2 regions of the Acinetobacter sp. CY79 genome follow, and region 1 is predicted to be linked to the other one. Evidence: predicted binding sites of a transcription regulator. Region 1 holds the regulator's gene; the other holds the start of a gene.
The links. Region 1 encodes PhoB, which activates phosphate uptake and scavenging genes when phosphate is short. Its sites were predicted from a motif close to TGTCATNAANCTGTCATAA; they were not measured.

Region 1 (5,340 bases):
GCTTTGACTTCTTCACGGTTTGCGACATTTACTTTCTTAGAGGTCACACGGACATTATACGGCTTAACCAATTCAACGGTTTCAGCTAAGCCTTTTTCATTGACATCACTGATTGAGAGATGACATCCAGCCTTTGCCAGTAAAATTGCCAGTTGCTGTCCCATACCCGAACCCGCACCTGTAATCGCAGCCACTTTATTTTTAAAATTTTTCATTGTTTTTCCTTATTCATTTTTCTGCACAACTTCATGTTCGTGTGCCGCTCAAAAATCACTATAAATTTGACAATAAATATTGTCAATATCACTCAAGGTCATTTATATTGATAAAATCTGCATATTGACCACATAGGCTTAGCGAACATTAATTGCTAAGATGCCTAAAACTACGACTCTACTAGATCATTATTTTTATGACTGAATATTCAGAAAAGTCTGCGACAGCAGAATCAATCCCAGAAAAAAAAGTGGTGAAAGAACGTCAATTTAAGGGCATGTCACTGACTGAACGTAAGCAAGCTCGACGTGAAAAACTCATCGAAGCAGGTATTGAAGCGTATGGGACACATGGATTTTTTTCAGTCACTGTAAAAGATATTTGCAACGAAGCCAAACTCACAGAACGTTATTTTTACGAATCCTTTAAGAAAAGTGAAAACCTCTTTCAAACGATTTTCTTACAACTCATTGAGAAAATGCAGCAAACCTTAATGCAATCCGTCATGCAAGGTTCACCTGACCCTATACGTATGATTGACGCGGGTTTAAATGGTTTTTTTGCCATGCTAGAAGATGATCCACGCACGGCTCGCATCATTTATATCGATGCCATGTTGGTTCAAGAACTACATAATCATGCCACCATTCAAGAGACGATGGCGCGCTTTGATCGCATGATTCATGCATTTGTGACCTTGATGATGCCGCATATCAGCTTAAACGAAAAAGAGATCTCACTCATCGCAACAGGGTTAAATGGTTATGTCACCCAAATTGCTGTGCGTTGGGTCATGAGTGGATTTAAGTCACCACGTGAAGAGGTCGTTAAAGCATGTCGGGTTGTTTTCACTGCTTTAATTCAAGAACTCTCTCATTAAAAAATAAAAGCGTGTCAATTAACCATAATAAATTCATAGATATATTTTTAACTCATTGCTTTAAAAATGTAATATTTATGACATATATATGATCAATTTGGATCGTATTTTTATATTTTTGTCACAAAACATTGCTAAATCGACCTTGATGACCTGTTTTGCAATGATACTGTCATAATTAATCTTTGTAATAAGCCTGTCATAAATATTAACGGTCAGACCGTTCACTTAAGGATATTGCGTTGTGAAAGATGACTACATTTTAATCGTCGATGATGAACTTCCCATTCGTGAAATGATCCATACATCTTTAGATATGGCAGGCTTCCAATGTTTAGAAGCTGAAGATGCCAAACAAGCGCATCAGATGATCGTTGATCAACGCCCTTCCTTAGTACTCCTGGATTGGATGCTTCCCGGTGGTGTGAGCGGTGTTGATCTGTGCCGTCGCTTAAAGCGCGATGAATCGCTCTCTGAGATCCCGGTGATCATGCTCACCGCGCGTGGTGAAGAAGATCATAAAGTTCAAGGTCTTGATGCTGGTGCAGATGACTACATGACCAAACCGTTTTCAACTCGTGAATTGGTTTCACGTATTAAAGCAGTGTTACGTCGTGCCAACGCATTGAGCGGTGAAAAGACCATTGATGCGAATGGGCTCATTTTAGATCCAGTCAGCCAACGTGTCAGCTTTAATCAGAACATTTTAGAAATGGGCCCAACAGAATATCGTCTGTTGGCTTTCTTCATGACGCATCCTGAACGTGCCTATACACGAGCACAATTACTTGACCAAGTATGGGGTGGCAACGTATATATTGAAGATCGTACCATTGATGTTCACATTCGTCGCTTACGTAAGGTTTTAGAACCTTATGGCGCAGACCGTTATGTACAAACTGTTCGTGGTACAGGTTATCGTTTTTCTACTCGAGCAGATGTCGCAATAGGCTAGTGTTCACTAGGTTAATCAAATTTTATGTACGAACCCTACCCCGTCCCCACTTTAGCGAAAGATCATCAGAAATTTCGCTACAGTAGTTTATGGACATTCGCTAAACAAGATCTTCGCTTGTTGGTGTTTTTTATCGTTATTGGTGGATTTGTTGGCTTAGGAATAGGCTATTTTTGGATCTGTATTGGGCTTGCCTTCGCTGCCTTTTTTGGTTTACAGCTTCGTTCCCTCATTTTGGTCAATGATTGGATCGCGAATCGTCCCTATGATGTACCACCGAATCTCAATGGGATTTGGGGTGCATTGCTGTTCAATGTTTATCGTGCTCAACGCCAAGAACGTATCGTTCAATCTGAAATGGTCGGGCTCATTGACCGCACACAATCCTCACTGGTTGCTTTGTCTGAAGCCATTATTTTGACTGATGATGCTCAACAAATTGAATGGTGGAATCCAGCAGCAGAATATCTTTTTAGTATTCAGCCCACGGATCGAGGGCGCAATCTCCTCTCAATTATTCGCCAACCTGATTTTGTTGAGTATTTTAATAATATCGATCATGCACCAGATGGTATTAAAGTTAAATTAGCGCATGACGATAATAAGTATGCTCAAATTAAATTAACCCTTTTTGGTCAACAAAGCCGTTTATTGGTGGCACATGACATCACACGCATGCGTAATCTGGAACAAATGCGTTCCGATTTTGTCGATAATATTTCACATGAGTTACGTACACCACTGACCGTGCTCAGTGGATATATTGAGACCTTTACTGACCAAGAAGACATCAATCCAAGATGGAAACGTGCCTTTGATCAGATGCAATCACAGACTCGACGTATGAATGCATTGGTGAATGATTTGTTATTGCTCTCTCGTTTAGAGAATGAAAAGCAAATCGCCAAGAATCAAATCATTGAAATGCCAAGTCTAATGAATCATTTATTTGATGATGCTCAGGCTTATAACATTGATTATGGGCATACATTGAATTTAGATATTGATAGTCATTGCGACCTGATCGGTTCAGAGATGGAGCTGGCAAGTGCCTTTAGCAACTTGATCACCAATGCGATTAAATACACCCCTAAAGGTGGTACGATCACCATTGGTTGGCATGATGATGGTGAAAATGGCTATTTCTCAGTTCAAGATACAGGTATCGGGATTGACCCGAAACATTTACCCCGTTTGACAGAACGTTTTTATCGGGTCGATAGTGCGCGTAGTCGTGCGACCGGTGGCACAGGTTTGGGTCTTGCGATTGTGAAACATGTGTTGATGCAACACGGTGCGTATATCGATATCATCTCTAAGGAAAATGAAGGCTCGACTTTCATCGCAGTTTTCCCGAAAGAACGTTTGTATCGTATGCAATGATGATCACCATTGAACTTAAACAAAGCCTGATGAACTCAAACACTGATTCGTCACCTAAAAAAAGCGCCGATAGGCGCTTTTTTTAATTCTGCATGCATTGTTCGCATTATGAACAATAAAGTTTAAAATCTTTTTAGATGGTTTGACCTAAAGCCTCGCCCATCACGACCACTGAATTGGGTTTAAATGCTTCATCCCATTTAATTTTATCTTTTTCAAATAAAATCACAGCGGTCGAACCTAAATAAAAACGCCCGAGTTCATCACCTTTTTCAAGCTTCATCTCATGATGATTTAACTCTAAACGACCTGTCGGTTTCACTTTACCGGTCGCCACCGTTTCAATGCCAGCCACGATCATCGCGCCAACCAGAACCACTGCCATACGTCCCAGTTCAGTATCAAATAAACACACCATACGTTCATTACGTGCGAACAAACCTGGGATATTCTCAGCGGTGGTTTGATTTACTGAAAACAATTCACCTGGAATATACAAAGTTTCAGTCAATGTACCCGCGAATGGCATATGCACACGGTGATAGTCTTTCGGGGACAAATAAACCGTCGCGAACTCACCCTCTTTAAATGGAGCAGCCAGTTGAGGATCACCAATCAGTTTATCTACCGAAAATGACTGTCCCTTAGCTTGGAAAATATCGCCTTCATTAATTTTACCCAATTGAGAAATAGCACCATCCGCAGGAGATACGATGCTATTGGGATTATTATCTACTGTGCGCACGCCTTCTTTTAACGAACGGGTAAAAAACTCATTAAATGATTTGAATTTAAGTGCATTACTTTGTTCAGCAATCGACATATCAATGCCATATTGCTTTTTGAACGCTTGAATCACAATATTTTTTAAAATCGGATTTTCACTGGCTGCAACCTTACCCACCACACGACTAAGCTTCTGTTGCGGAACAATGCTTTGCGCTTTAATGAATATTTTTTTCTTTAAATTTGTCAGACTCACTAAGGTGATTCTCCAGTAATGATTGGACTATCGAGGCGGTTGCCCCATTCGCTCCACGCACCATCATAAGCTTGGATATCCCAACCGAGTAGTCGACCAATAATATATGCAAGTCCTGAACGATGATGCGATTGACAATACACCACCACAGGCTGGTCGAATTTAAAGCCCAATTGTTCTAAACGTTGTTGAGTGCGTTCTAGGGGATGCAATTTTAAATGATTTTGACGGTTTAGGGCAGTACTCCATTCAAAATGTCGTGCAGAGGGAATATGTCCTCCTCTGCGTGCCGCCAAGCGTTGCCCTGTATACTCTTCAGCCGTTCTACAGTCCCAAATTTGCACATCACTCTGATTCACTTTACTGAGCAGTTCACTATATTCTATACGTGGTGGTTCAATATTTTGGATGTGAATTGGAAATAATGATGTCACTTTTTCAAATGTTTCTTCATCTGATGACGTCGGCAAATTCTCACCCAGCCATGCGTGGATGCCACCGTTGAGCAAACTGGTATTATGAAATCCGATACAATGCAAATTCCAAATCAAACGCCCTGCCCATGCTCCGCCTTCATCGTCATAAGCCACCACATGGTGATCAGGTGAAATATTTAAATACTCCACCAGCGCTTTCAAACCCGCTTCATTTGGCAATAATCCTGAAGCCAATTCTTCCTGCCGAACCAATTGTTTGGGTAATACATGAATCGCATGCGGAATATGTAATTGCTCATAGACCGAAGCACGCGTTAAATCGACGATACGTAGTTTTTCATGACCTAAATGAGGGACCAATTCTTCTGCTTCAATGAGCAAACCTAAATTAAATGGGGGATTTGACTGAAAATTAGACATAATTATTGAATTATTTTGCTCTGAGTAGAATCGATCTTAGCACAAGATTTTTTCACTATTATTCTGA
Region 2 (5,340 bases), on a different contig from region 1:
CTGCAGCTTTAAGCTCTTTGTCGATGTCATCGTAAATCGCCATTTGACCTGCGTTTACAATCCCCATCGTCATACCTTGTTTGATGGCATGGTACAAGAACACTGAATGAATCGCTTCGCGTACAGGCTCATTACCACGGAATGAGAACGATACGTTAGACACACCACCAGAAATCATCGCATGTGGTAGGTTTTGTTTAATCCAACCCGTTGCTTCAATAAAATCAACTGCGTAGTTGTTGTGTTCTTCAATCCCTGTTGCAATCGCAAATACGTTCGGGTCAAAGATAATGTCTTCGGCAGGGAAGCCAACATCGTTGACTAAAACATCATAAGAACGTTTACAGATTTCTTTTTTGCGTGTAGCCGTATCCGCTTGACCATCTTCATCAAATGCCATCACGATGACAGCAGCGCCATACTGACGGCATAAACGAGCACGTTCTACAAACTCGTCATAACCTTCTTTTAACGAAATCGAGTTAACAATCGCTTTACCTTGTACGCATTTTAAACCTGCTTCAATGATTTCCCATTTTGATGAGTCAATCATGATCGGCACACGTGAAATTTCAGGTTCAGACGCCACCAAGTTCAGGAAATGCACCATTGCGCCTTCTGAATCGAGCATCCCTTCATCCATGTTAATGTCGATCACCTGTGCACCTGCAACCACCTGTTGCAATGCCACATCCAGTGCTTCGGCAAAGTTTTCTTCACGGATCAAACGAAGGAATTTTTTAGAACCTGTGACGTTAGTACGTTCACCGACGTTTACAAATAATGAGTCCGCTGTAATGTTAAACGGCTCTAAACCACTTAAACGACAAGCAGGTTTAGTTTCAGGCACTTGACGTGGCTTAATATCTTTTACTGCATTGTAGATGGCACGAATATGGTCAGGCGTCGTACCACAGCATCCACCCGTGATGTTGATCAGACCACTTTCAGCAAATTCTTTGATAAATGCAGCCGTTTCCGCAGGCGTTTCATCATAACCACCGAAGGCATTTGGTAAGCCTGCATTTGGATGGGCTGAAACAAAAGTATCTGCAATATCAGACACAGTTTTCACGTGAGGGCGCATCGCATCTGCACCTAAGGCACAGTTAAAACCGATTGAAATCGGCTCTGCGTGACGCACTGAATTCCAAAATGCTTCTGCTGTTTGACCTGTTAATGTACGACCTGATGCATCAGTAATCGTACCCGAGATCATGATGGGTAATTCATAGCCTTGTTCTTTAAACACTTCTTTTACTGCAAAGATTGCAGCTTTGGCATTCAAAGTATCAAATACCGTTTCAATAAGGATGATGTCTGCACCACCTTCAATCAACGCTTTAGTCGCTTCGATATAATCAACTTTTAAAGCATCAAAGGTGATGTTACGAAACGCAGGGTCATTCACTTGAGGTGAAATAGAACAGGTACGTGATGTAGGTCCAAGGACACCAGCCACAAAACGTGGTTTTTCAGGTGTTGAATATTTTTTACATGCTTCTTTGGCAATACGTGCAGCTTCACGGTTGATTTCAGGGACTAAATCTTCCATGTGGTAATCTGACATTGAAACGCGCGTGCCGTTAAAGCTGTTGGTTTCAATGATATCCGCGCCTGCTTCTAAATAAGCTTCGTGGATGCCCTGAATAATATGTGGCTGCGTTAACACCAAAAGGTCATTGTTGCCTTTTAAGTCGGATGCCCAGTCTGCAAAACGCTCACCACGGTAATCAGCTTCTTCTAATTTATGGCGTTGGATCATAGTTCCCATCGCGCCGTCTATAATCAGAATGCGTTGGGATAGAAGCTCTTTTAAGGTGGCGAGGGTAGACATCAATGACGCTCACTATGTTGGACTTAATTAGGTGCGATATTTTAGCAGATCTAAAGTACATTTTTTGATAATTCCAACGTCATTGGCTTGTAAAGCCATGAAAATGTATGAAAATTAAACGCTTTATGTGAAATCAATAAATTTAATTTAAATTTTTGTTTTTGTTCATATCTTTGTCATATTTAGCTTGCAGAATAGTCCTCTGATCAGAAATTGAAAATTTAATGAAAAATATTACATATTTATTTCATTATCTTGTGTCAGCTTTATTCTCTGTTAAATAAAAGGTGTGTTTGGTTAAATAATTGAAATTAATATATTTATTTTAAATAAAATCTAAAAGAATCTTATTTTTATATCCATAAAGTGTCATTTAGATGCTTTATATGACACGTGTTTGTCATATAATTGTAATAATTAAATTGAACAATAAGGGGATATTCTTATCCTCTTTACTTGCTTGCATGAATTCTAATCAATCTCCAGTTTCAGATTCAGCACAACAATCGGCGCAAGTCTCGTCGACCAATGTTCATGTGCCGACACCGAAGTTTTTTATGCCGGTGTTCTTAACACTGATTATTTCCACTCTCATTTATATTGGCTTCCAATTGGTGGCTGATTTATCTCATGTACCTGCATTAAGCCTTTACTCTGTGATTTTGCTCGCCACAGCATTATTCATTGCATTGGGTTTTGAGTTTGTAAATGGTTTTCATGACACAGCCAATGCAGTTGCAACCGTCATCTATACCAATGCCTTATCTGCACCTGTTGCGGTGATGTGGTGTGGTTTCTGTAACTTCTTGGGCGTAATGGTCGCAAGCGGTGCAGTGGCTTACGGTATTATTGCTTTACTCCCTGTAGAACTGATTATGAATGTCGGTTCTGGAGCGGGTTTTGCCATGGTTTTTGCCATGTTGATTGCGGCAATTACTTGGAATTTAGGAACGTGGTACTTTGGTATTCCTGCATCTAGCTCGCATACATTGATTGGTTCGATTTTAGGTGTAGGGATCATGAACTACATTCTAAACGCGAGCAGTGGTGCATCAGGCGTAGACATGGAACAAGTAATGAAAGTGGGTAAAGCACTTTTATTCTCACCATTAATCGGCTTTGCATTTGCAGCTGTGTTGTTCTTGCTGGTTAAAAAAATCTTCAAAAAACAAGTGGAATTATTCCAACCGCCTGAAGGTAATAAGCCACCACCACCGTTGATTCGTGCACTATTGATCTTTACGTGTACGGGTGTAAGTTTTGCACACGGTTCAAACGATGGTCAAAAAGGCATGGGCTTGATCATGCTCATCCTGATCGGTTGTGTACCATTGGCTTATTCTTTAAACAAGAATTTAGATCAGCAACACATCCAGTCATTTGAACAATTGTCTGCTCAAACTGCGCAAATCATCTATGCAGAGCATGCTGATATTCCGGATGAAAAAGCACGTGATGTATTAACAACGTACATCCAAACCAAAGAATTAACACCTGAAGTTGTACCTGCATTGGCGAGTATGACCGATCACTTAGGTGACCGTGTGGGTGCTTATGGTTCATTAAAAGATGTGCCTGAAGCAGAAGTATCCTCTTTACGTAATGACATGTATTTGAGCGCAACCACTTTCAAACGTTTGGATAAAGCTGAAGCTTTACCAGCAATGACTGAAGCTCAAGTTAAAACTGTAGATGATTACCGTGACAACATGGATTCATTCCTACAATACATCCCTAACTGGGTAAAAGTCGCGGTGGCACTGGCACTGGGTCTTGGAACAATGGTGGGTTGGAAACGTATCGTTGTGACTGTAGGTGAGCGTATTGGTAAGCAACATATGACTTATGGTCAAGGTATGTCTGCTGAGCTAGTGGCAATGTCTACAATTGCTGCTGCTGATGGTTTCGGTATGCCAGTATCAACCACTCACGTACTGAATTCTGCTGTCGCAGGTACCATGGTTGCCAATAAATCAGGCTTGAATTTCCAAATGGTTCGTACCATTCTGTCAGCTTGGATCTTTACTTTACCTGCAACGATCTGTTTATCAGGTGGTTTATTCTGGTTATTGTTAAAAGTATTCTAAGTTAGATTGATTAAAAAAAGCTGCCTTAGGGCAGCTTTTTTATTGGGTGATTTTTATCGATTATTTTTTATAAACGAATCATGAAATATCCGTTATTTCTTAAACCTTTTCATTAAACCCTTAGGCAGCTTTTCTTCAGCAAAGCCATATAACGCTGCAAAAGGAAGTGCAGTACGTGCTAAATATGCCACACGCCATAAACCACCGTGATTAGCGCCTTCCATCATGAGTTCCAATGGATGATTCATTTTACGCTCAGGATTGGCAATTGACTTTGGATTACGCAAATCATGTACCCACAGCGCCGCCATAATGGCATTGGTTGTAGATGGATCAAACGCCTCTACATCAAAAATCCCTGCGCCATTAAACGCAGCTTTAAGCAACGGATTTTTGATCACTGAATGTGTGGTGGTTGATGGTGCAATATTGATACTCACACGTTGACCTTGATGGCGAGCCAAAGTTGCACGCCACTGTTGAATACGTTTAGCAAGGGCATAGTTAGGTCCTTGCTCCACCACTAAGCAATCTGCGATCCCATAGGCTTGGCCTTGCTCCGATGAAATCAGATCATGTGAATTTTGCTTAAAGAAATATTTAAGACTCAGTGCTTCAATCCCTTTACTGATGAGTTTTTCAGGTTGAGAGCGTGACTTGAATTTGGCAGCAGATCCATTGATCACTTCAGCAGGGACTGCATACACATCGGTTGGCGTACACATATACATTAGACTGGTATCTGGCTTTTTTTCACTGATATATTGCATGATGCTGTCCATTGCCATCGATACGCGAACATGCTTTTCACCATCAAGGTAGGCAATTGCAGCCAGGTCTAAAGCCTGTTCTTTTTTACTTAGCCATTGTGCAATTTCAGGTGTTTGAGTCAGTAAATTAGCACCCAGCTTTTCTTTTAAAGTCTCAATCGATGCATTTGGATCAAGTTGCTCTATGCACGGAGCAATCAGCGTCGCATTGCCTTTTTTGATCGTGGCTAAGATCTTGTCCCAAACACGTGAATTAGGCAGATCTAGGGCAATAATATTGGCTTTCCATTGCGCTAACCATGTCAAAGGACCCGCTTCAGAGGCAGCACCAAACAGCACCATAGTACGGTCAGATAGATCAAACCATTCAGGATGTGCATGTACCGTTCTGAGTGCTTCAGCATGGCTACTTTCCATAATGCCAGTATCTTCCCATGTTTGAATTTGATCTAACAGGGCTTGTCCTTTTAGATGCTGTCCATGATAGGGCACATACCATTCAGGTTTCGCTTTACTTTCACCATGTAACTTAATGGAATAGAGGGGTTGAGCTGCTAGGTTCAACATCTCGTTTAAGTTACATTTTTGACCATCACGATAAAATTCAAAGCTGTGATGGGCTTTATTTAAACCTGCTTGAGCAATT

Region 2: a site for PhoB is predicted at 2,236-2,254, ahead of AC5YCE_RS10875 (inorganic phosphate transporter). Genes of this name have one in related genera too.

The regions. Positions count from the first base shown of each region.
Region 1 covers NZ_JCAKMY010000015.1:78,692-84,031, reverse strand. Annotated here, with positions in the region: gene AC5YCE_RS08125 (SDR family NAD(P)-dependent oxidoreductase) at 1-215, opposite strand, end outside; gene AC5YCE_RS08120 (TetR/AcrR family transcriptional regulator) at 413-1,096, shown strand; gene phoB (phosphate regulon transcriptional regulator PhoB) at 1,341-2,051, shown strand; gene phoR (phosphate regulon sensor histidine kinase PhoR) at 2,076-3,434, shown strand; gene asd (archaetidylserine decarboxylase) at 3,568-4,416, opposite strand; gene AC5YCE_RS08100 (sulfurtransferase) at 4,416-5,273, opposite strand.
Region 2 covers NZ_JCAKMY010000023.1:41,842-47,181, reverse strand. Annotated here, with positions in the region: gene metH (methionine synthase) at 1-1,837, opposite strand, end outside; gene AC5YCE_RS10875 (inorganic phosphate transporter) at 2,302-3,924, shown strand; gene AC5YCE_RS10870 (hypothetical protein) at 4,017-5,340, opposite strand, start outside.